DNA from 2 places in the Pantoea cypripedii genome. Region 2 is predicted to be linked to the other one. Evidence: predicted binding sites of a transcription regulator. Region 2 holds the regulator's gene; the other holds the start of a gene.
What was found. Region 2 encodes CRP, which controls carbon source genes, mostly activating them, when cyclic AMP is high. Its sites were predicted from a motif close to ATGTGANNNNNNTCACAT; they were not measured.

Region 1 (3,123 bases), 1.9 Mb from region 2:
GATGTTTTTATCTGCATGCGCCAGAGTAAAACCGTCGGTGCTCAGCGGGTGTGAGAAACAGGTCGGGTTGAAATCCAGTCCCAGTTTGTTGCTCTTTGCCCACTCGACCCAGTTACTGAAATGTGCCGGTTCAATGGCATCACGCTCTACCGGCTTATCGCTTTCCAGATAGATAGCGTGCAGATTGAGGCGTTTTGCGCCCGGAATCAGCGACATCGCTTTATCGAGATCAGCGCGCAGTTCCTCAGCATTACGCGCCTTACCAGGGTAATTGCCAGTGGCCTGGATACCGCCGGTCAGAGCACCTTGTGGGTTCTCGAATCCGCGCACGTCATCACCCTGCCAGCAGTGCATCGACACCGGAATATCATTCAGTTGCGTCATTACCTGTTCCACATCCACGCCGATCGCGGTGTAGCGTTGTTTCGCCAGGTCAAAGGCCTGTTCAATCAGCTTTGTCATAAGCAAGTTCCTTAGCGGGTTGGCTCAGCGCGGCAAAACGTGCCTGGCTGGCACGAAACGCGCTGTTGTTAAGCGGTTCGAATTTTTCTAACGGGAAGTTCTGGCTGATACAGCGACGCAGATCGGCAACATCACGCAGCTCACCGAGAGCGATCAACTGGCAGCCGACATTGCCCAGCGTCGAGGCTTCCACCGGTCCGGCAAACACCGGCAGCTGGCAGGCATCGGCGCAAAGCTGGTTGAGCAACGGATTCTGGCAACCCCCGCCAACCACATGCAGCTGACGCAAAGGTGCTGAACGTAGCTGGCCGAGTTCGCAGATGACCTGGCGATACAGCAAGGCCAGGCTGTCAAAAATGGTGCGGGCCAACGCGGCAGGCGATTGGGGAACCGGCATATGTTGTTCCGCACAGGCGTTCTGAATTTCCTGCACCATACTGGCGGGATTGATAAAGCGGCTGGCGTTGGGGTTGATCAGGGCACGGCAGGCAGGTTCATCCGCCGCCTGCTGAATCAATCCACAGAGATCGCTGATTTGCAGTTCGCTGCACACTCGCTGCAACAGCCACAGGCCCATGATATTTTTCAATACCCGATACCCCTCCGCCCCCCCTTCATTGGTGAAATTGGCGTCGAGCGCGGCACGGCTCAGGCAAGGTTGCAGGCTCTCAATCCCCATCAGCGACCAGGTGCCAGAGCTAAGGTAAGCGGCATCCTCCTGCATTAAAGGCGTTGCCAGCACGGCACTGGCGGTGTCGTGGGTGGCGACCGCCATCACCGGAATCCTGTGCCCACGGGGGCTGGACCAAAAACCGACGGTGTTACCCGGTGCGGAGGGTTTGCCAAACCAGCTGGCATCTACCCCCGCCCAGGCCAGTAAATCCGCGTCCCATTCGCCACTGGTGATGTTCAGCAATTGGGTCGTCGTGGCGTTGGTGTATTCCCAGTTCATGTTGCCGGTCAATTGATAATGCAGATAGTCCGGAATCATCAACGCATGTGCCACCTGCGCCTGCCAGTCTGGCTGTTGCAGATGCAGCGCGCGCAGCTGATAAAGGGTGTTAAACGGCAGAAACTGAATGCCGGTGCGCTGATAAATGGCCGGTTTGCCAAGATCGCTGATCGCCTGCGCCATCTGGCCGTCGGTGCGGGCGTCGCGATAGCTCACTGCCTCACCGACCCGCTGCCCATCGGCATCCAGCAGCACCAGGTCAACACCCCAGGTATCGATACCGATGCTGTCCGGCACGATACCTTCTTCATCCAGCTGTTGCAGCCCGCAACGTATCTCCTGCTCCAGATGGTCCAGATCCCAGCAGTCGTAACCGGCACGGCGCACGCGCTGATTAGTAAAACGGCGCACTTCCCGCAGGGTGATGCGCTGAGACGCGGGAGTCCATTGTGCGAGCATGACGCGCCCGCTGGATGCGCCTAAATCAATGGCAACAATGTTACGCATACTCATGGCGTGTTCTTCCTGTGATGAGATGCGTACAGAGTAAAAATCCTGTCGTCTGGTCACCTTCCCCTTACTGCCAGCGCGCCAATGCTGCTGGCATCGTTGCAAAGATGTTCGTGAGACAGCTCACAGAACCACACAAGCGCCGGGTTGTGACCTTCGCCGCATTTTCCCGAACAACACGCGAGATCTTGAAAAATTAGCCATTTTCCTGCATCGGCCGGTTGAAAATTCAAGGTAAGGCGGCAGCCGCCTGAGTAGACTCGGTTACGGTTTTGTTAATAATGAGAGGCGAGCCATGACCGTTTTACACAGCGCAGATTTTTTCCCTGCCGGGGATTACGCCATCGCCATCGAGCCACGCGTACCGCAGCAGGCGTTTCCTGAACATCACCATGATTTCCACGAAATTGTGCTGGTAGAACAGGGTTCCGGCATTCATGTGTTCAATGGTCAGCCGCAGGCGCTGTGCGCCGGTTGTGTGTGTTTCGTCCGCGATCACGATCGCCACCTTTATGAGCAAACCGACAATCTGTGTCTGACCAACGTGTTGTATCGCAGTCCGGCAGCCTTCCGTTTTCTCTCTGGTCTGCAAGCCCTGCTGCCGCGCGAGGAGGATGGCAATTACGCGTCTCACTGGCGAATTAACCACAAGGTGATGGGCCAGGCCTTGCAGATTGTTACGCAGATGAATCCGCCAGGTGTCTGGTCACTGGAGAAGCAGGCGCGTCAGGAACAGTTATTCCTGCAACTGCTGGTGTTGTTGCGCGAGGCGGGTCACAACGATGAAGCCCAGGATCAGGAAGCCCGATTGCATCGGTTGCTTGACTGGCTGAATGAGCACTACAGTGAAGAAATTGGCTGGGAGGCACTGGCTGACCAATTCTCACTGTCGCTGCGCACGCTGCATCGTCAGATGAAGCAGCAAACCGGGAATACGCCGCAACGCTACCTGAACCGGTTGCGCTTGCTTCAGGCACGCCATCTGTTACGGCACAGCGATTTGCGCATTACGGATATCGCCTTTCAGTGTGGATTTGGTGACAGCAACCATTTCTCCACCTTGTTCCGGCGGGAATTTGGCTGTGCGCCCAGAGCGGAGCGCCAGCAGATGTTGTGATTAGGAGTGACCCTCATGTCGCTAATATTGTCGCGCGAAGACTATTTCCCGGCCCCCTCTTTGCCGATTGCGGTAGCTGAAC
Region 2 (3,123 bases):
ATGATCCCGTACATGCTGCACGAAAAAACCCGCGCGATTAATCGCGCCGCTACGTTCGTGCTATGCCTCAACTACCTCATAGCTGTGGGTGATGTCGACGGCTTCGCCGAGCATGATCGCCACCGAACAATATTTTTCTGCCGAAAGATCCACTGCACGCGCCACCGCTTTATCGCCCAAATCCTTGCCGCTGACAATAAAATGCAGATTGATGTGTGTAAAAATCCGTGGCGCTTCTTCACGACGCTCAGAGGTGAGTTTCACCTCGCAATCGGTCACTTCATTGCGCCCTTTTTGCAGGATAGACACCACGTCAATTGCGCTGCAACCACCCGCCGCCATCAGCACCATCTCCATCGGACTCGGCGCTTTATCACCCGAGTTCCCATCCATTAATACCTGATGACCCGATGAGGATTCTCCGAGAAAGGTAAGCCCTTCCACCCATTTGACTCGTGCCTGCATTATTCTTTCTCCTGAATCGGCTGATTTGCCGCCAGAGTACGCTTTCACCTGAGAAACAGCAATCCAGACTAATCGCCCTTTTGCTGAAGCGAGACAACAGAAGACAGCTAGCAAAAGCTGTGCTACAAACAGAGCTGAAAATATTTTCGTCGTAATAGACGAAGGCGGGAAGAATCAGAAGCCTGGCTTAAGAGTCCACCCGAATAATTTCCTTTACTGGAAGCGCTCTACGATTTCACCGCCTGACAGGGAAAATTGCCCCCTGTGTTTTGGGCACGATTACAACAGAGGATAATAGCGAATGGTTCTCGGCAAACCGCAAACAGACCCTACACTCGAATGGTTCCTGTCCCATTGCCATATTCACAAATATCCATCCAAAAGCACCCTGATTCACCAGGGTGAAAAAGCGGAAACGCTCTACTACATCGTGAAAGGTGCCGTTGCGGTACTGATTAAAGATGAAGAAGGCAAAGAGATGATCCTCTCCTACCTCAATCAGGGGGATTTCATCGGCGAGCTTGGCCTGTTCGAAGAAGGTCAGGAACGCAGTGCCTGGGTACGAGCAAAAACTGCCTGCGAAGTGGCTGAAATTTCCTACAAAAAATTCCGTCAGCTGATTCAGGTAAACCCGGATATTTTAATGCGTCTTTCGGCGCAGATGGCACGTCGCCTGCAGGTGACATCAGAAAAAGTCGGCAACCTTGCCTTCCTTGATGTGACCGGTCGCATTGCGCAGACGCTGCTCAATCTGGCCAAACAGCCTGATGCCATGACCCACCCGGACGGGATGCAGATCAAAATCACCCGTCAGGAAATTGGTCAGATCGTCGGCTGCTCACGCGAGACAGTTGGCCGTATTCTGAAAATGCTGGAAGATCAAAACCTGATCTCCGCACATGGTAAAACCATCGTCGTTTACGGCACCCGCTAATTCCTTCTCACCCACGGCGTGATGGTCACATCGCGCCGTTTTTGTCTGCGATGAGCTGATGTGGCGCCGAATCATCTATCATCCCGAAGTTAATTACGCCCTGCGGCAAACGCTGGTGCTTTGCCTGCCCGTGGCTCTCGGCTGGCTGTTTGGCGACCTGCAAAAAGGTTTGCTGTTCTCGCTGGTTCCCGCCTGCTGCAATATTGCGGGGCTGGATACACCACATAAACGTTTCTTTAAACGCCTGATTGTCGGCGGATCCCTGTTTGCCACCGGCAGCTTTCTGATTCAGTGGCTGACGGATTACCATGTTCCTTTACCGCTGATTATGCTGGCTCTGCCGCTGCTGGTGGGCGTCACTGGCGAAATCAGTCCGTTGCATGGCCGCTTGCTGCCCGGCACCCTTATCGCCGCCATCTTCACGCTAAGCCTCGCAGGACGCATGCCGATATGGGTACCGCCGCTGCTGTATATCGGCGGCACGCTGTGGTACGGGCTGTTTAACTGGTTCTGGTTCTGGCTGTGGAAAGAACAGCCGATGCGTGAAACCCTCAGCCTGCTGTATCGCGAGCTGGCGGATTATTGCGATGCCAAATATACCCTGCTGACGCAGTTGACCGATCCGGAAAAGGCGCTGCCTCCGCTGCTGGCTCGCCAGCAAAAAGCGGTCGACCTGATCACCACCTGTTATCAGCAAATGCATATGCTGTCTGCCAGCCGCAACAACAGCCATAAACGCCTGACGCGCGCCTTCCAGGTGGCACTTGATCTCCAGGAACATATCTCGGTCAGCCTGCACCAGCCCGAAGAAGTGCAAAAGCTGGTGGAGCAGAGCCACGCTGAAGCGGTGATCCGCTGGAACGCGAAAACCATCTCGGCGCGGCTGCGGCTGCTGGCTGATGCCATCCTGTATCACCAGTTACCTGAGCGCTTTCATATGGAGAAGCAGCTCGGGGCGCTGGAAAAGATTGCGCGCCAGCACCCGGATAATCCGGTCGGTAATTTTTGCCTGTACCACTTCAGCCGGATTGCCCGCGTCTTGCGTACGCAGAAACCCCTTTATACCCGTGACCTGATGGCCGACCGCCAGCGGCGTTTACCGTTTTTTCCGGCGCTGCGCAGTTATCTGTCGCTAAAGTCCCCGGCGTTGCGCACCGCAGCACGGTTTGCCGTGATGCTGATGTTTGGCAGCGCGCTGGCCTTATTCTTCAACATCCCCAAGCCCTACTGGATTCTGATGACCACCATGTTCGTCAGCCAGAACGGCTACAGCGCCACCCGCGTGCGTATCCAGCACCGTGCGCTTGGCACTTTCACCGGGCTATTGATCGCCGCTGCTTCGCTGCGTTTGGCCGTACCGGAATCCATCACACTGCTGTTTATGCTGGCGATCACCCTCGCCAGCTATCTGGTGACGCGTAAATATTACGGCTGGTCGATGATTGGTTTTACGGTAACGGCGGTGTATTCGCTCCAGCTACTGTCACTGAATGGCGCGCAGTTTCTGCTGCCGCGTATGATGGATACGCTGATGGGCTGTCTGATCGCCTTTGGCGGCATGATTTGGCTGTGGCCACAGTGGCAGAGCGGCTTGCTACGTAAAAACGCGCACGATGCGCTGGAGGCTGACCAGGAAGCGTTGCAGCTGCTGCTCGGGCCGGAACAGTCGCCAGAGAAGCTGGCGTACCAGCGCGTTAAGGTCAATCAGGCGCACAACGCCATGT

Region 1: the regulator CRP is predicted to act here: its motif matches at 2,072-2,089, upstream of rhaB (rhamnulokinase).

What each region holds. Positions count from the first base shown of each region.
Region 1 covers NZ_MLJI01000001.1:2,187,914-2,191,036, forward strand. The annotation lists gene HA50_RS10165 (L-rhamnose isomerase) at 1-462, opposite strand, end outside; gene rhaB (rhamnulokinase) at 446-1,927, opposite strand; gene rhaS (HTH-type transcriptional activator RhaS) at 2,220-3,041, shown strand; gene rhaR (HTH-type transcriptional activator RhaR) at 3,057-3,123, shown strand, end outside.
Region 2 covers NZ_MLJI01000001.1:4,073,964-4,077,086, forward strand. The annotation lists gene HA50_RS19110 (OsmC family protein) at 61-465, opposite strand; gene crp (cAMP-activated global transcriptional regulator CRP) at 767-1,399, shown strand; gene HA50_RS19120 (YccS/YhfK family putative transporter) at 1,458-3,123, shown strand, end outside.